DNA from 3 places in the Lysinibacillus sp. TE18511 genome. Region 2 is predicted to be linked to each of the others. Evidence: riboswitches for the same ligand, from Rfam matches in the RefSeq annotation. Region 2 holds a riboswitch; each other region holds the start of a gene.

What was found. A riboswitch is a leader RNA that binds a small molecule or an ion and turns the genes downstream of it on or off. The one in region 2 is predicted to bind lysine.
Positions count from the first base shown of each region.
Region 1: another riboswitch for lysine. It lies ahead of ACVWXS_RS07040 (aspartate kinase); the one in region 2 lies ahead of ACVWXS_RS14545 (amino acid permease).
Region 3: another riboswitch for lysine. It lies ahead of ACVWXS_RS11610 (transporter substrate-binding domain-containing protein); the one in region 2 lies ahead of ACVWXS_RS14545 (amino acid permease).

Region 1 is NZ_JBSSFD010000006.1:163,805-170,432, forward strand. It holds gene uvrC (excinuclease ABC subunit UvrC) at 21-1,808, shown strand; lysine riboswitch at 2,046-2,224, shown strand; gene ACVWXS_RS07040 (aspartate kinase) at 2,339-3,565, shown strand; gene ACVWXS_RS07045 (methyl-accepting chemotaxis protein) at 4,065-5,504, shown strand; gene ACVWXS_RS07050 (YslB family protein) at 5,562-5,996, opposite strand; gene ACVWXS_RS07055 (succinate dehydrogenase cytochrome b558 subunit) at 6,268-6,628, shown strand, end outside.
Region 2 is NZ_JBSSFD010000019.1:5,838-12,465, reverse strand. It holds gene ACVWXS_RS14560 (ABC transporter ATP-binding protein) at 1-681, opposite strand, end outside; gene ACVWXS_RS14555 (sensor histidine kinase) at 819-1,754, opposite strand; gene ACVWXS_RS14550 (response regulator transcription factor) at 1,759-2,451, opposite strand; gene ACVWXS_RS14545 (amino acid permease) at 2,701-4,164, opposite strand; lysine riboswitch at 4,251-4,428, opposite strand; gene ACVWXS_RS14540 (CynX/NimT family MFS transporter) at 4,604-5,812, shown strand; gene ACVWXS_RS14535 (nitric oxide synthase oxygenase) at 5,844-6,628, opposite strand, start outside.
Region 3 is NZ_JBSSFD010000012.1:83,984-90,611, reverse strand. It holds gene ACVWXS_RS11625 (2-oxoglutarate dehydrogenase E1 component) at 1-2,396, shown strand, start outside; gene odhB (2-oxoglutarate dehydrogenase complex dihydrolipoyllysine-residue succinyltransferase) at 2,492-3,733, shown strand; gene ACVWXS_RS11615 (hypothetical protein) at 3,892-4,056, shown strand; lysine riboswitch at 4,274-4,460, shown strand; gene ACVWXS_RS11610 (transporter substrate-binding domain-containing protein) at 4,578-5,432, shown strand; gene ACVWXS_RS11605 (amino acid ABC transporter permease) at 5,621-6,346, shown strand; gene ACVWXS_RS11600 (amino acid ABC transporter ATP-binding protein) at 6,359-6,628, shown strand, end outside.

The DNA.
Region 1 (6,628 bases), on a different contig from region 2:
AAAAGGAGGGCTGGTAGGCGATGAATGATTTAATTAAACGAAAGCTTGAAATTTTACCAGATCAGCCTGGCTGCTATTTGATGAAGGATCGGCAAGGAATCATTATTTATGTTGGGAAAGCCAAAGTGCTGAAAAATCGAGTACGCTCGTATTTTACTGGTACGCATGAAGGGAAAACACAGAGACTTGTAAGCGAAATAGAAGATTTTGAGTACATTGTGACATCCTCCAATATAGAAGCTTTAATTTTAGAGCTTAATCTTATTAAACTACATGATCCGAAATACAATATTATGCTGACGGATGATAAAACGTATCCGTATCTAAAAATTACAAATGAAAAACATCCACGTCTTATTACGACGCGAAAAGTGAAAAAGGATAAGGCGAAATACTTTGGCCCATACCCAAATGCCTATGCAGCTAGTGAAACGAAAAAGCTGCTTGATCGTTTATATCCGCTCCGAAAATGTGTGCAACTACCTTCCAAGGTTTGTTTGTATTATCACATGGGACAATGCCTAGCACCTTGCGTAAAAGATATTGATGCCCAAATTTACCACGATATGATTGAGGATATGACGAAATTTTTAAATGGTGGTGTTGAGGAGGTCAAAAAGGAGCTCGAGGAAAAGATGCTTGCAGCTGCAGAAAATTTAGAGTTTGAGCGTGCAAAAGAGTTTCGTGATCAAATTGCTCATATAGACACTGTTATGCAAAAGCAAAAAATCGTCTCAAGTGATACTACAAACCGCGATGTATTTGGCTATGCAGTCGAGAAGGGCTGGATGTGTGTGCAAGTTTTCTTTGTTCGTCAAGGAAAGCTCATTGAACGAGATGTCTCGATTTTCCCCATTTATCAAGAGGCAGAAGAGGAATTTTTAACGTTCGTTGGCCGATTTTACGACAAGTTAGAACACATTAAGCCGAAGGAGATTTTTATCCCACAATCTATTGATGCGGATATTTTAACGGAATTACTTGATGTTCGAGTGCTAACACCAAAACGCGGGCAAAAAAAAGAACTTGTAGAATTAGCGATTAAAAATGCTGAAATTGCTGTAGCAGCAAAGTTCCAACTTATTGAACGTCAGGAAGAACGAACAATAGGCGCATGTGAGGCACTCGGTGAAGCTATGAGTATTTCAACGCCTTTAAGAATTGAAGCTTTTGATAATAGTCATATGCATGGAACAGATGCAGTATCTGCAATGGTTGTATTTATCGATGGAAAACCAGCAAAGAAAGAGTATCGAAAGTACAAAACACGCACAGCTGCCAAACATGATGATTACGGGGCAATGCAGGAAGTAATAAGGCGTCGTTACACACGAGTATTAAAAGAAGGTTTACCTTTGCCAGATTTAGTACTAATTGATGGTGGGAAGGGGCAAATGGAAGTCGCACGAGAAGTATTAGAAGATGAACTCGGACTAGTCATTCCAATTGCCGGATTAGCAAAAGATGAAAAGCATAATACGTCACAGCTTTTATTTGGTGACCCACCTGAAGTAATTGCGTTAAAGCGCACAAGTGATGGATTCTATCTACTGCAACGAATTCAGGACGAAGTACACCGCTTCGCCATTACCTTCTTACGACAGCAGCACGAGAAGCATGCCATTCAATCTGTTCTCGATCATATAGAGGGTGTTGGTCCAAAGCGAAAACAGCAATTACTTAAGCATTTTGGCTCTGTCAAAAAAATTCGTGAGGCAAGTGAGTTAGCGTTACAAGAAGCCGGTATGCCTGCTAATCTAGCTAGCAATATTCACGCTTATTTTCATTCAGCAGATCGTTCTTTGTAGCGAAAGCAAAGCGTCAGCTACAGAAGACTCCCATCTCTGAAGGTGGTGAAATGAATGCAGATGGAATTCCTTTTCAACAAGAGTCATTGTCAAAGGATTAGTCATATGCTAAGGTTGTATATAACATTGATCTAAAATAGCAATGTTATATACGGCTCCTTAGCTTATTGTAGATGTTTCAACTATATAAACTACAAATTTTTTCGCTAAGGCAAAATTAAATACATTCACTATTTAAGTGATGATAGAGGTGCGAGGTTCAAGAGTAGTACATTAGAGGGCGAACAAGTCCAGTGACAATGTATGAAAGGGGAGCTTGCCGAAGTGGAGCATCGTTGTTTCCGATGCTGTGCTGGTTTTGCATTTAATAAATGTAAAACTGTCGATTCTAAACGTTTCGGAGAGCTATCTCACATGCGCAAGTAACTATTATTGTACATGTTATAGGCAGCTTTCACGTTATGTGAGGGCTGCCTTTTTTAGTTTTCTAGAGACAGCGAAATGATTGAATACGAAGGAGAATGATCTGTATGGCGAGAATTGTGATGAAATTCGGTAGTGCTGCATTAGCATCGACAAAGCATATTCAAGATGTTGCGAAAAGGGCGATAGCTGAAAAGGAAAGAGGCTATGATGTTGTCGTTGTAACTGCGGGAATGAGGAGTATGGCGAAAGAATTAGCAGAGATGGCTTGTGATTTATCAGATAGTGCGCCTAAGCGTGAACTAGATGTACTACTTTCAACAAGCTCACAACTATCAAGTGCGTTAGTTGCGATTGCTTTGCAGGAAGAAGGATATCATGCAGTGTCATTAACAGGTTGGCAGGCAGGTATTCAAACTGATGATATGTATTTCAATGCGCGTATCGATGATATTGATGTTAGTCGAATAGCAGAGCATTTTGCACAAGGGCAAATCGTAATCGTTGCGGGGGAACAAGGTATTAATTATTCACAGAATATTACGACGCTCGGTAAAGGCGGAGCGGAAACGACGGCTGTAGCTATCGCGGCGGCATTGGAAGCGGAGCGCGTAGATATTTACACGAATGTGGAAGGAGTCTATACAGCTGATCCAAGTCATGTTGCTAGGGCACAAAAGCTAAAAGAAATTTCCTATGACGAGATGCTAGAGCTATCAAACTTAGGATCACAAATTTTACACCCGCGAGCTGTAGAATTAGCGAAGAAATTTCAAATCCCAGTTATTATTCGGTCGAGCGTAGTAGATACAGTAGGTACTTTATTGAAGGAGGAAGTTGGAATGGAGAAAAATTTAATAGTTCGTGGTGTTGCCTATGAGTCAGATGTTATTCGTTTAACGGTTGGTTATGATGCTTATTCTGATGCTTCGCTAGCAGATATGTTCACAATACTTGCAAAAAATCGCATAAACGTCGATATCATTGTGCAAGCAATAATAGATGGCTTAAAGCCGACTGTATCGTTTACCATTTTAAAAGAGGAGTTTGCAGAAGCATTACGTGTCTTAGAAGATAGTAAATTATCACTAGGATTTAGTTTTGCTGATTTTGAAATCGGCTTAGCAAAAGTCTCAATAGTTGGCTCAGGTATGGCATCTAATCCAGGCGTTGCTGCCCGTATGTTTGATCGTTTGCGTCGTGAAGGTATCCCAGTAAAAATGGTAAGTACATCTGAAATAAAAGTATCTGTTGTTGTACCTCAGGATGAAATGATTCGTGCAGCAAATGCATTGCACGATGAATTCAATTTAGAACATGCACTTTACGTATAATAATGAATGGGATGTGTCAATAAAAGGCACATCCTATTTTTTTCTTTATACTAATTTAATATTTTATCTATTGATATTATTGTATAGTAAAATGTAATTATATGGATCATCACCAAAAGTTGTGGATGACATTTGTTAAGACGTATGCCTTGTATCTTTATTCAGTAGAAGACTCCCACCTCTGAAGGTAGTGAGATAAATGCGGATGTGGTTCCCTGTCAATAGGTTCCAAACCCCTACTCAATGAAGATAAAGCCTCTGGCGGATGTCACGGATTTTCAAAGGAATGAATTTAAGGATGTTAGCCTAAAATCTTCGCATCCTGCGAAAACGGCAAACTGACCTGCATCGGTGCTGCTGTCGCTACGCTTTCGCGCAAAAAACATCTGTTGCTGCCGCTACGTTAGCACTACGCTTTCGCACAAAAAAACATTTGCAGGCCTGGGCACAATTCAAAATCCGGGTGCAATTACGCCAAGGCAAAATTGATATAGGTTGATTGGAGTGGAGACTGGGCGACTCCTTGGGGATTAGCGTCACAGATGAGACCCTGCAGCGAGCAACGCGAGTGAAGCGGCTCATCGGACGCCCCCAGGAAAGCGCCCAGTCGGAACGGAAATCAACCACACGTTATGGTGATGAGGCAATTATATGTTTTACCAAGGAAAAGGTGGAGGTTTGTATGGCATTATTAGGTTTATTTCAAAAGCCAATTGAAAGCGTTGAGATACACAACGATTCCGAAATACAACTATTAAAAAAGCGAATTCAGGAATTGGAACTTGAGCAAGAAAGCATCGATGTGAGAAATGCGATTTTGGACTTTGTACTTGCACATATGGAGTTAATTAATTGTCAAACGGCTTTAAAGGTTCAAAGTGTCTCAACAAAAGTAAGAGATATTTCAGCAATGGCTGAAGAAATGTCATCAAATTCAGAAGAGATACTTGCGGTTGAACAAAATGTTAATGCAAATATTCAAGAAATAAAACAGCATTCGTTATTACTTGTAGAGGAAATGGAATCATCCATTATAAAAGGTGAAATGGTTCAGGAGCTGTTAGCTAAAGGAGCTCATTCAACAAAACATCTGAACAATGAAATGAGTAAAATGAATGATATTAGTAAAAGTGTTACAGGGATTGCCGATCAAACACAACTACTAGCCTTAAATGCCTCTATTGAAGCTGCACGTGCAGGTGAGCAAGGGAAGGGCTTCAATGTTGTCGCGATGGAGGTAGGAAAGTTAGCTAATAGCTCGAAAGATTCATTGCAAGAAATGACGAAGATTCGATCAGTTATCGATAAGCAATTACATAATACATTAAAAAATATTGAACAAGTCGAACATTACTTCACTGATTTTTTAAGTATCATGAAAGGTAATATTGCTAATTTGACAGCAACAAGTAAAAATATTGAAGAAGTAGCAAGTGGAATTCATCAAATAACAGCTGCATCAGAAGAGAATGTAGTAGCTGTAGATCGTTTAGCTGTAACAATGACAGAATTATCACATACAAGTGACTTCTCGGAAATAATACAGAATCAAGTATTTGAAATGTTACATGTTATTGCACCGACAATTCGAAAGCCCTCAGAGCAAACGGTAATTAGCCAATTGGCAGCAAGATTAATGGATCATGCTAGTTTTTTGCGAAATGCTATTCAAAAGGCAGGACATAAAGAAACGTTAAAAACGCATCATCAATGTGCGTTTGGGAAATGGTATTATGGACATTTTGAGCAATATCAGAATTTACTGGAGTTTCGTCGTATAGAACAACCTCATGAATTAGTACATACGGCTGCTCAAAAATTAGTTAATGAATTGTCAATTATTAATTTAGAGGAAACGATTCAACACTCACTTAATATTTTGGAAGCATTTATGTCGTTAATAGATGTACTTTTAAAAGAAAGACATGCTCAACTATAAATATAGAAATAGAAAAGGATTGTCATCCATCAATTTGGGACGACAATCCTTTTCATTTTATTCGGTAGGAACGGTGTGCATGATTCGTTCTTTGACGTCCCATTTCACTGTAAACATAACGTTTTGTTGCTTTTCACGCTTTTCATCATAGCATTCTGTTAAATAACCTTTTGCTTGCTGGATTTGTTCAGCTATAAATCCTGCTTCAAGTCTAAAGCTACGTAAACCGATTTGTAAAATTGTTGGATCATTTGTCAGTTGGAATATACGTCCATCCTTCGATTCTTTCATAAGCTCTAAATTACCCCAGCAGGCATCTGCGAAAAATGCGATAAGTTCATCTTGACTTTTACATGGGAACTTTCGAGCAAGCTCTTTTCCTGCCCAATAAAGGACGTCATCTTCATGTTTGCCAAGAATGGTAGATAGAATATGATCGCGAATTATCTCATAGCCAAATGATGAGATTGTAGGAGATGAAGTGTTTAACATTGAAATCCTTCTTTCTTAGAATTTTCTTAAAATTTGACGTTAATAAAGTAAAGGTGGCTTTTCCGAGAAAAAACGATGCATCACGTACTAGATTATTTCTTTAATAAGGGCTGTGAAAAACGCCGAGTTGCCTTGACGCTCGTAGCACTTGAGAGTACAATAAACATGTCATAATATTGTACCATGATGAAATACACAGTCAATGAGGTATCATTTACAAAATGATGACTTCTTTGCTGTGCTATTTTAAGTACTAAGGGGGGTAACAGTCTTGTCGAAAGATCGAGAGTTTTTATGGCGTCGTTTACATTCTCTACTTGGTGTCATTCCAGTAGGTCTGTTTCTGATGTTCCACTTGTCAATGAACTTCACTGCTGTTGGTGGTGAACAAGCTTACAATGATGCAGTAGGTAAGATGGAATTAATTCCACATAGTCTTCTGTTAGTAATGGAATGGGTAATTATTTATATCCCATTATTGTTCCACGCATTCTATGGTGTCTTCATTGCATTCACTGCTTCACCAAACACAGGGCGTTTCAGTACATACCGTAACTGGATGTTCTCATTACAACGTTTCACTGGTGTATTCTTAGTGATTTTCATTGCTTGGCATATTTTCCAAACACGTA
Region 2 (6,628 bases):
ATAATCTGCCTGACTATGATTGACAGCGTCCATTGAGACTTCATTGATTAATCTTCCATTCTTAATAACGCCAATGGTATCAGCCATTTGTTCAATTTCACCCAAAATGTGACTAGAAATAATAATTGTAATTCCATACTCTTTGCAAAGCATCTTGAATAGCTCTCGAAGTTCTTTAATTCCAACAGGATCTAGTCCATTAATCGGCTCATCCAAAATAAGTAATTCCGGCTTAGTAATAATCGCACGCGCGATACCCAACCGCTGTTTCATCCCAAGAGAAAAGTCTTTTACACGTTTCTTCTCCGTGTTTGTCAGTTTCACTAGATCTAGGACATGAGCAATTTCTTTCTTGTCATAATAGCCCATATATTCGCAATGTAATTCTAAGGTTTCCTTTGCTGTTAAATTTTCATAGAAAATCGGATATTCAATAATCGTACCTAGCCTTTTCAGCACTTCATAGGATTGATCAGTTAGTTTTTCACCAAAGATTTCAATGTCTCCACTCGTTGGCTTCGTAAGATTTGTCAGCATTTTCATGACTGTGGTTTTTCCGGCCCCGTTAGGACCTAAAAAGCCATAAATTTCTCCCTTTTTCACATGCATATTGACGGAAGAAACCGCTTCTTTTCCCTCATACACCTTTGTAAGCTGATTTGTTTTCACAATATATGTCATGTAGATCTCTCCCTTAAATTTAGCTAACCTTATTATAAAAAATAAAACTCTCTAATTTATTACTTGATTCTTACAAATTTCTTAAGCACAAAAGAAAAGCTTGTAAAGCAATTAAAATGCAATACAAGCATGACTGTTCAGTACATTATTCGTTTTAAAGAAACCGTAAAAATGGTTTTCTCATATGGAATACTTGAGAGCTGTATAGAGCCATCCATTAATTCTACAAGACGTTTTGTAATGGTTAAGCCAAGACCACTACCTTGGAAGGATTTATTTCTGGAATCCTCAAGCGTATACATTCTCTCAAAAACATTATCAATATGATATTCGTCAATTCCTTTACCACGATCCCATACATCAATAAAGATGTTAGTATCATCATTTCTTACTGAAAGTCCGATTACGTTTCCAGCTGCCCCATAGGCTATAGCATTAGACAGTAAATTGTTCAGAACCCTATCTAATGCCTCCTCATTTCCGAGTGCATTCAAGGATATCTCTGGTATGGCAATATCAATTTCTAGCCCCATAGAGGTGACCATATCGTAAAATGATAAAATGTTTTTACGGCAAATTTCACTGACATTGATTTTAGTCATTGGATAATCTGTATCTCCCGCTTCCAATTTTGCCAAGTCAAAAAATGTATGGATTATTTTTAATACTTCCAATGTTTTCGAATGAACACCAGTAAGCAATCGTTGCCGCTCCTCTTCACAAATTGAGTTCTTAAGCTGCAGCATTTCAGTATAACCTAGTACAACTGTTAAAGGTGTTTTAAGATCATGCGAAATATTCGCCAACATCTTTTTCATAGAGCTTTCCATTTTTCGATGTGTTGCTAGTACTTTTTGATTGTGATCCAGCAAGGCATTCATCGCAATAAGTAGTTGCTGTATTTCTTGATTAGCTGTCGATACTAAAATCTTCTCGCTCGATTGTTCATCTACGATTGCTTGCAGTTTTTGATGCATGTATTGAATAGTAGCGTCTTGTTGTTTTTTTGCTCTCACCTGAAAAATTATAATACCTAGGAGCAATACAATTATAAATAGTAGAAATATAATCATCTGTTTATCCTTCAAATTTATAACCAATTCCCCAAAGCGTTTTAATATATTGAGGGTTGGATGGATCGTCTTCAATTTTTTCGCGTAATCTTCTTATATGTACATTAATAATATTTTCATCCCCATAGTAAGCATCATTCCAAATTAGTTGATAAATTTGCTGCTTTGTAAAAACGCGATTACGATTTGTCACGAATAATTTTAAGATGGCAAATTCCTTTGACGTGAGCTTTACTTGTTGTCCATTCTTCTCAGCTGAAAAATTAACAAGGTCGATTGATAAGTTGTCTATCTCTACTATATCTTTCTTCTCCTCTACTTGACTGGAGTATTTTGTAGCTCTTCGAATTGCGGCTTTGACACGTGCTGAAAATTCCAGCATAGAGAATGGCTTGGCGATATAATCATCTGCCCCTAATCCTAATCCCAACGCTTTATCAACATCACTATCCTTGGCTGACATAATGATAATTGGAAGTGATGCTTGCTCTCTTATAATCTTTAAAACTTCTAATCCATTAAGTTTCGGTATCATAATATCCAAGATCACTAAATCATAGGGATTGTTTAAACAATTTTGTAATGCCTCTTCCCCATTTACTACAGAGGTAACAAGGAACCCCTCCATTGTTAAATAGCTTTCTACCATTTCACGAATGGCTTCGTCATCTTCTACTAGTAAAATATGCTTCTGCACTTTCATGCACCTCTTCCTAACATAAAGCGTCTATCCTCTATCGCTGATCCCCAAGGAGTCACCAAGCCTCCACTCCAATCAACTTATATACATGGCATACGTTTTAACAAATGTCATTCCTAAAATTTGGTGATGATTCATTTCTATAACAGTCTACCATATTAAGGTTAGACACCAAAACCGAGGTCAATCGAGGAAAAAAAAACTGCCTTGCAAGTCATTTTCTATGACTCACAGGGCAGTTTTATTTTATTGTTCTACTCTTAAATCACATTCCTCTAGTGGAAGCACTTTTGTTTTATGCTTGATTTTATAGCCAAGCCATAACAGTAAGAACAGTGGAATACCAATATATGAAACAAATACTCCGTACCAATCAACTTTGTCACCCATAAAGGCTGTGTAATTTTGACCGATCACAACAATCATACAAACTGTAAAGGCAAATAGTGGACCGAATGGGAATAGCTTTGCTCTATATGGCAACAATTTCGGATCCAAGCCTTGTGCCTCGAACGCTCGACGGAAACGATAATGGCTATATGCAATTCCTAGCCAGGCAATGAAGCCAGACATCCCAGAGGCATTTAGAAGCCACATATAGACTACACCGTCACCAAAGAATGAAGCTAAAAATGCTAGAGAGCCTACAGATAATGTCGCCAATAATGCGTAAATTGGAATACCTCGACGGCTTAGTTTAGTGAAAATTTTTGGTGCATGACCATCTACTGCTAATTGCCACAGCATACGAGAAGAAGCATAGAGCCCTGAATTCCCTGCTGACAGCATAGCCGTTAAAATCACGGCATTCATCATTGACGCTGCAAAGGCAATTCCTAAACGGTCAAATACTAGTGTAAATGGTGATACAGCGATATCCTCAGACAACAAACGTTCATCTGTAAATGGAATCAGCATCCCAATTGCAGCAATCGCTAAAATATAGAATAAAAGAATTCGCCAGAAAACAGACTTAACAGCTTTCGGAATATTTTTACCAGGGTCATCCGTTTCCCCTGCCGTTATTCCTAGTAGCTCTGTCCCCTGGAACGAGAATCCCGCAGCTAAGAAAATACCAAATGTAGCAAGGAAACCACCGTGGAACGGTCCATCACTAATAAAGAAATTCGTAAAGCCTACAGGAGCTTGTCCACCTAAAATACCAAAAATCATTAAGAAACTGACGATAATAAAGATGATTACAGTGACAACCTTGATCATTGCAAACCAATATTCACTTTCACCATAGCTTTTTACCGATAGTAGATTGAACGTTAAAACGATAGCGATAAATAAAGCAGTCCAAAGTGCTGATGAGCTATCCGGGAACCAATATTTCATTATTAACGATACAGCAGAAATTTCTGCCGCAATTGTAATTGCCCAGTTGTACCAGTAGTTCCAGCCAAGTGCAAAACCTAAAGCCGGATCTACAAATTTTGTAGCATACGTACTAAATGAGCCCGATGATGGCATATAAGCCGCCATTTCGCCTAAGCTCGTCATTAAAAAGTACACCATAATACCAATTAATGCATAGGCGAGAAGTGCTCCGCCAGGGCCTGCTTGCGCAATGGCACCACCACTAGCTAAAAACAACCCTGTACCGATTGTACCGCCTAATGAAATCATAGTAATATGACGGCTTTTTAATTCTTTTTTCAGCTTCGGCGCTTTATTGCCGAGCTGATTCACTTTTATTTCACTCACGATCTAGCTTCCTTCCTTCTTTAAAGAGGCAAAAAAAATGCCATCACATGAACGCAGTGATGGCTAAGTTAATCCTCAGTTCTTTCAAAAACGATAGCTCAACACGTTGTTCCAAACGTGACAGTTCTGTTCCTTTCGGAGACAGCCCCAGCATGAGATTTTCAAGTCCCCTCACACTTCGGCGATATTTCCTTTCCACTAACATCTCTAATGCTTGTCATTTCCATTAGTATACTCTTAAATACCGCGACCTCTACCTCAATACAAACTTGAGGCATATAATTATTAAATTTATGATGTGTATTAGTTTAACATACGACCTTTGACATTTCAATAACTCGATTAATGTTCCGTTTTTTTTGAATTTTCCATCACTTTAAATAATTTAATACAATGGCATAGTAGTTCGATTATAATTGTTCTAACAGGAGGGATTTATTTGACTACTGATGAACATTCGACTACTTATCCTAGCAGGAAAATCAGCTGGAGAGGAACAACCTTATTACTAGTTATCGGCGTAATTTGTATTGCCTCGACATTACGAATGCCACTAACAGTTGTTGGGCCTATTATTTCCTTTATCCGTGAAGATCTCAGCATATCCAATGTACTCGCGGGCTTTCTAACAACAATCCCATTGCTAGCATTCGCAATCATATCACCATTTGCCCCTAATGTCGCACGTAAATTGGGGCTAGAATTAACATTATTTTTATCCACTATTCTTTTAGCATTAGGAATTATACTACGCTCCCTTGGCACAACTACTTTACTCGTGTTTGGTACTGTGCTAATTGGTATCGCTATTGCATTCGGTAACGTACTTATTCCAGGATTGCTTAAATTGAAGTTTCCCTATCACATAGGTTTACTTATGGCATTTTTCACAATGTCGATGAATTTGACAGCTGGGCTTGGTGCTGGCATTAGCTATCCTATCGCCAATTCATCACTTGGCTGGCAAGGTGCACTGGCCATCTCGCTTGTACTTGTGGTATTAACCATTTTAATTTGGATTCCACAGTTGAAATTTAATAAGCCTGAGTCTACTTTTAAGATTACAAAAGAACGTACACCTTTATGGAAATCACCTGTTACTTGGGCTGTAACAGGTGCTATGGGGTTACAGTCATTATTATTCTATACAACTGCTGCCTGGATTCCTGAAATATACATAGCACAAGGCTTAGCCGCAGATCGTGCCGGCTGGATGTTCTCCATCATGCAATTTTCACAAGTCCCGATGGCTTTAGCTATACCTATTATCGCTAGTAAAATGACGTCTCAACGCCCCCTTGTATTCATGTTTACGTCATTTTACATAGTTGGCTTTATTGGATTAGTAATGGAATGGACAAGCCTCGCAATACTGTGGATGGTGCTACTAGGCTTAGCAGGGGGTGCTTCATTCGCATTAGCAATGATGTTCTTTACACTACGTACCCGTACCGCTTTTGAAGCAGCTGATTTATCAGGCTTTGCACAATCCTTAGGATATTTATTCGCCGCAATCGGTCCAATCCTATTCGGATACTTGCATGATTTATTCGGTGGCTGGAACATCGTAGGCTGGCTCTTTGTTGTCGTAGTATTGATACTTTCCTTATGTTCTTTTAGGGCTTCTAAAAATGAATATGTGAGTTAAAAAAGGCGGCTCATGTGCCGCCTTTTTTCGATTAATAATGTGGTTTCTGATAAAAATAGTTCGGTGTATTGTACACATTAACATATGGCTTATGGAAAATATGAGTTGTTGCTGGAGATAACGGTGGGATCAACCACGTCCAATTCCCTGTAACTTCACGCCCTGCTGTAGTTTCCGCCTCTTCGAACAATTTAAACTGTTGAGATGCAGTATGATGATCTACAATGCTCACACCATCTTCTTTAAATGAATGTAATACCGCAATATTGAGCTCAACTAATGCACGATCACGCCATAGAGAAGCCTGTTTTGTTGTATCGAGGTTAAAAATTTCTGCTATAGCGGGCAGCATATTATAACGCTCATGATCAGCTAAATTACGTGCCCCGATTTCAGTGCCCATATACCATCCATTGAATGGAGCCGCCTGAAAATCGATACCTGCCATTTGGAAGCGCATGCTCGAAATCATTGGCACTGCATACCATTTTAATCCTAGATCCTCGACTTGAGGAGCTTCAGGATGACGAATCGGAACCTCAAGTACATATTCATCAGGGATTGTAAACATTTGCGGCTCTCTTCCATCCACCTGCACAACAAGTGGAAGCACATCAAATGCTGTTTTCTCACCTTTCCAGCCAAGTGATTCACAAATTTTTGTAAACTCAACGGAATGTCGATCACCAATGATTCCAGATTCCGTTTCATAGCCCGCATAACGGATTAGCTGGTGATTCCATATACGCACTCGCCCTGGTGCAAAAACGGTTATTGTTGGACGAATTTTCCCGTCATTTGTTGCATATTGTATAT
Region 3 (6,628 bases), on a different contig from region 2:
ATTACTTAAAATCTGTTTATACAGAAAAAGTAGCATTTGAATATAATCACGTAATAGCAACAGAAGAACGTGATTGGATTCAAGCACAAATTGAAACAGGTTCATTTAAACAAACATTAGCTTCTAATGAGAAAAAAGCATTATTAGACCGTTTAACTCGTGTTGAAAACTTCGAGAAGTTTATCCACAAAACTTTTGTAGGTCAAAAGCGTTTCTCTGGTGAAGGTTTAGATACTCAAATCGTCCTATTCGATGAAATTTTAAAAACATCTGAAGCAAATAACGTAGAAAAAGTACGTATTGGTATGGCTCACCGTGGTCGTTTAAATGTGTTAACACATATTTTAAATAAACCATACGACATGATGTTCTCTGACTTTGCACACGTGTCTAATGAATTATTTTTACCAAAAGATGGTCGCCTTGAAATAACTAAAGGCTGGACAGGTGATGTAAAATACCACATGGGTGCTTCTTACAACCGTGAATCTGGTATGAATGTTAAACTTGCTTACAACCCATCTCACTTAGAAGTAGGAAACCCAGTTGTTTTAGGTACTGCTCGTGGAGCACAAGATGATACTTCTAAGCCAGGGCAAGCGATTCATAACCGCACAAAAGGGTTAGGTATTCTTGTACATGGTGACGCTGCGTTCCCAGGTCAAGGTATCGTAACAGAAGTATTAAACTTTGCAAAAACTGAAGGGTTCACGACTGGTGGTACAATTCACATCATTGCTAACAACATGATTGGATTTACAACTGAACTACAAGACTCTCGCTCATCTGTTTACTCTTCTGACCCTGCAAAAGGTTATGAAGTGCCAGTTGTGCACGTAAATGCAGATAGCCCTGAGTCTGTTGCTTTAGTAGGTCGTTTCGCAGCTAGCTACCGTCAAAAATTCGGTAAAGATATCGTCGTAGACTTAATTGGTTATCGCCGTCACGGTCACAATGAAACGGATGATCCAACTGTTACAAACCCTGAAACATACAAATTAGTTGCTAAACATGAACCAGTTCGTGCTTTATATGGTGCACAATTAGTAGCTGAGGGTGTTGTTTCTGCTGCTGATGTAGCAGCTTTAGATACAGCTATTTATGCAGAAATGCAAGCAGCTTATGACCACGTAAAAGAAATGGCAGCTAAAGATGAGCACAAACATCTAGAAATGCCAGAAGAGTTAAAAGTAGAATTCCCACAAATTGAAACAGCAGTTGGTGCGGAACGTTTAGAAAAAATTAACGAAGAGCTTTTAGTGTTTGAAGAAAACTTCGAGCCACAGAAAAAACTTGGCAAAATTTTAGAAAAACGCCGTGATGCATTTGCTTCTGCAAAAATCGACTGGGGTCATGCAGAAACTTTAGCTTATGCAACAATTATTCAAGATGGCACACCAGTACGTTTTACAGGTCAAGATGCACAACGTGGTACGTTCTCTCAACGCCACTTAGTGTTACATGACAAAAACAATGGTAACTTATTCACGCCACTTCACCATATTTCAGGTGCAAATGCTTCATTTACAGTGCATAACTCTCCACTGACAGAAGCAGGGGTAGTAGGCTTTGAATATGGTTATAATTTAGAAAATGACCATGTATTATCAGTTTGGGAAGCTCAATTCGGTGACTTTGCAAACATGGCACAAGTGATGTTTGATAACTTTATTTCAGGTGCACGTGCTAAATGGGGTCAAAAATCTGGTTTAGTAATGCTTTTACCGCATGGTTATGAAGGTCAAGGTCCAGAACACTCTTCTAGCCGTATGGAACGTTATTTACAAATGTCAGCTGAAAATAACTGGTTCGTTGCAAACTGTTCAAATGCAGGCAACTACTACCACTTATTACGTCGCCAAGCAGCATTATTAGGAACAGAAGGTGTTCGTCCGCTTGTAGTGGTATCACCTAAATTCCTACTTCGTCACCCATTAGCTGCTGCAAACGCTGATCAATTAGCAAATGGCTCATTCCAAGAAGTAATTGAGCAACCAGGTCTAGGTTCAAAACCAGAAGCTGTTGAGCGCGTTGTATTAGGAACAGGTAAAGTAATGATCGATATTGCGGACCGTATTAAAGATGGTGAAGGCTTCGATCACTTACACATTGTACGTGTAGAACAACTTTACCCATTCCCAAAAGAGCAAGTTGCTGGTATTATTGCTAAGTATCCTAACGTAAAAGAAGTTGTTTGGGTACAAGAAGAACCTAAAAACCAAGGTACTTGGAATTATGCATTAGAAACATTATTTGACCTTTCTGAAGGTAAAAAGCTACGTTATGTAGGTCGTCCTGCAATGAGCTCTACTTCTGAGGGTGATGCAGATTCTCATAAAGCAGCTCAAGCAGCACTTGTAGAAGAAGCAGTTGCTGAGCCTGTAAAAGTTAAATAATCAATCACATAATAATTTTAAAAGCCGGGCTACTTGCTTAGGCAGTAGCCCTTTTATGTGCACACAATGCACGTTAATCAAAGGAGGAAATGAAAGTGGCTGAAATTAAAGTCCCTGAATTAGCAGAATCGATTACAGAAGGTAGTATCGCACAGTGGGTAAAAAAAGTGGGCGATCGCGTTGAAAAAGGTGAATTCATCGTTGAACTTGAAACAGATAAAGTAAACGCTGAAATCATTTCTGAAGAAGCGGGTGTATTAACTCAAATTTTAGCTGAAGAAGGCGATACTGTACTTGTAGGTCAAGTAATCGCAGTTGTAGAAGCTGGCGAAGGCGCAGCTCCAGCTCCTGTTGCAGCGGCTCCAGTTGAAGCAACACCAGCTCCAGCAGCGCCACAAGCAGCTCCGGCTCCTGTTGCAGCAGCTCCAGTTGTTGAAGAAACTTCTGGTGAGCGTGTAATCGCATCTCCAGCAGCACGTAGACTTGCTCGTGAAAAAGGTATTGACCTTGCTGCTGTATCTCCAGTAGATCCACAAGGCCGTGTACGTGTACAAGACGTTGCAGCTCATGGTACAGCTCCAGTAGCAGCACCACAAGCAGCTCCAGCAGCACCTAAAGCAGTTGTAGCTGTAGATGAATCACGTGTGACAGTTGAAAAAATGAGCCGTCGTCGCCAAACTATTGCAAAACGCTTACTTGAAGTAAAACAATCTACTGCGATGTTAACAACATTTAACGAAGTAGATATGACAAATGTTATGGCATTACGTTCTCGTAAAAAAGACCAATTCTTCGAGTCAACTGGCTCTAAACTTGGTTTCATGTCATTCTTCACTAAGGCAGTAGTTGCTGCACTTAAAAAATATCCATATGTGAACGCGCAAATCGTTGGTGACGAAATTCACTTAAACAACTTCTTTGATATCGGTGTAGCTGTATCAACAGAAGAAGGTTTAGTAGTACCAGTTGTACGTGACGCTGACCGCAAAAACTTCGCTGAAATTGAAGATTCAATTGCAGACCTAGCGAAAAAAGCACGCGACAAAAAATTAGGTTTAGCAGATCTTTCAGGTGGCTCATTCACAATTACAAACGGTGGGGTATTCGGTTCATTAATGTCTACACCTATCATGAATGGTACACAAGCTGCTATCCTAGGTATGCACACTATCAAAAAACGTCCAGTTGAAGTGAATGGTGAAGTAGAAATTCGCCCAATGATGTACTTAGCACTTTCTTATGACCACCGTATTATCGATGGTAAAGATTCTGTAGGTTTCCTTAAAACTGTAAAAGAATTACTTGAAAACCCAGAAGATTTATTATTAAATTCTTAATTCCAAAATCATATTTAAACCCTGCGAACTTTGTTTTGCAGGGTTTTTTCTTTTTATGGAACATTTAAGGGAGCGATGGATAAAGCAATCGAAACGACGGAAAGAATAGTCGAAGTGACGGATAGGAACCCGAGGCGACGGAAAGAAGAGCTACAGCGATGGATAAAGTATTCGAAGCGACGGAAAGAAAAGCCAAAGCGAAGGATAAAGTATCCGAATCGGCTCGACGCTCGCCCGCAGGAAGCCTTGCTCTGTGCGAAAGCGAAGCGGCAGCGACAAAGCGAATAGCCCGTAGCGGAAATCAGAGCCCTCAAATCAATTAAGGTAGATAAAAATGGTTAACCAACACACCTGATTTGCTGAATTCTATAAAAATATAAATTGATTTATAACATTGCAAAAGTGCGAAATGGATTAATAAAGGTTAAAAACCTAATATTGTAAACAATCAGAAAAATGATGAAATTATCTTGACGAATATCTTACTTTTATTGTAGTATCTTAATATCAATTAAATAAACAAACCTCACATTTGTTCTACGGTGAGGTAGAGGCGCGGTATTTATTAGTTCATTGTTGAGTATAAGCAAGCGAAGACGCAATGGAGAAGGAACTACCGCCGAAGTATAAAAGGAGCTCGTACTTTTATGCTGGGTCTGCAGTGAATAAGTGCAGGACTGTCCTAGTGAATTATTTTCCAGATTTACTAGGTTGTGCTATCTCGGAAACATGGAAATTATAGTGAGGATTTGGGCAACTGTTAATTAAAATAAGACCTAAGTTCAATTCTTAGGTCTTTTTTCGTACAGTTGTCTTATTTTTTTACAGAAAAGGGGAGTTTTTCATGAAAAGAAAATGGTTGTTATTAATGTTAACGGTAATGACTGCAATTGTGATGGCAGCATGTGGTGCTGGCGACAAAAAGGATGAAGCAACAGGTGATGCTGGTGCAGATAAAGATGGCGGAGGTGAATTCCGTGTTGGGATGGAAGCAGGTTATGCTCCATTTAACTGGACGCAGCAAGATGATGCAAATGGTGCAGTAAAAATCGCCGACAATGCTGAATATGCAGGCGGTTACGATGTGCAAATGGCGAAGAAAATCGCTGAAGGCTTAGGCAAAGAATTAGTCATTGTGAAAATGGAGTGGGATGGTTTAGTACCTGCACTGCAATCAAATAAAATTGATGCCATTGTTGCTGGGATGTCACCTACTGATGAGCGTAAGAAAACAATTGATTTCACTGAAAATTACTATACTTCTGATTTTGTTATGGTTATTAAAAAAGGTAGCAAGTATGAAAAAGCAAAATCAATCCAAGATTTTTCAGGAGCTAAAATCACATCACAATTAAACACATCTAACTACGATGTGATAGATCAGATCAAAGACGTTCAAAAACAAACTGCAATGGATAGCTTCCCAGCTATGCGTGTAGCCTTAGAAGCTGAAAAAATTGATGGCTATGTAGCAGAACGTCCAGAAGGAATTTCAGCTGCTGCAGCAAACGATAAGTTCACATATGTAAAGTTTGAAGAAGGCTTTGATACAGATATTTCAAACACTTCTATCGCAGTAGGTTTACGTAAAGGTGATGCAAATCTAGAAAAAATCAATGAAATTCTAAAAGGTATTTCTGAAGATGATCGTCAAAAAATTATGGAAGAAGCAATTCATCAACAACCAGCAGCACAATAATAAGACTGCACGGGCTACTTGCTTAGTCCGTGCAATATCTTTTCATCATTATTCAATGAGTACCTCTTTAAATAATGATAATGTCCTAGCTAATAGAATCATAAAATAATAAGAAAAAGTAAGTTGCAATGAAATAGCTAAGGCAAAAAAGAACAAGCAAACAACACGACGTTGTAAGGAGGCACATCATGAGTCTTGAATGGATTATTTCAATTGTTGAGAACAACTGGCAAATGTTTTTACGAGGTGCGTATTATACATTACTTATTTCGATTACTAGTACAATTATTGGTGCACTTATCGGATTTTTCATCGGAATTATGCATACTATTAAGGTTCGTAAAAAGGGTGTAAAATACTATAGCTTAAAGATCATTAATTTTATACTAACATGCTATGTTGAATTCTTCCGTGGTACACCAATGATTGTACAAGCTATGGTTGTATTTTACGGATTAGATATGGCATTTGGTATTGATATGCACTTTATTACAGCAGGTATTTTAGTCGTTTCACTAAACACAGGGGCTTATATGACGGAAATTGTACGTGGTGGTATTGTATCGATTGATAAAGGACAGTATGAGGCTGCTTCAGCAATCGGTATGAATCATTTTCAAATCATGCTAAATGTAGTCTTACCACAAGTTGCGAGAAATGTATTGCCTGCAACAGGTAATCAATTAATTATGAATATTAAAGATACAGCAGTATTAAATGTTATCGGTGTTACGGAATTATTCTTCCAAACAAAATCGATTGCAGGTAATAACTTCCGCTATTTTGAATCATTCTTCGTAGCTTGTGTCATGTACTTCATCATGACATTTACAGCATCAAGGATTTTACTATATGTTGAAAGACGACTTGATGGACCAGATGCTTATCAAAAAGAACAGAAAGAAGCAATATAGGGGGACGAACAAATGGCCGTTATTAAAATAGAGCATTTAAGTAAATCATTTGGGCGTAACCAAGTGTTAAAGGACGTAAATTTTCAAGTAGAAAAGGGCGAGGTTGTCTGTTTAATCGGTTCTTCAGGATCAGGTAAATCAACACTACTGCGCTGCATTAATCTACTAGAAATGCCTAGTGGTGGTCAAATTATTTATAAAGGTGAAAATATTTTGGACGAAAAGCATAATATCCAAGAATATCGTACACATTTAGGGATGGTATTCCAGCAATTTAACTTA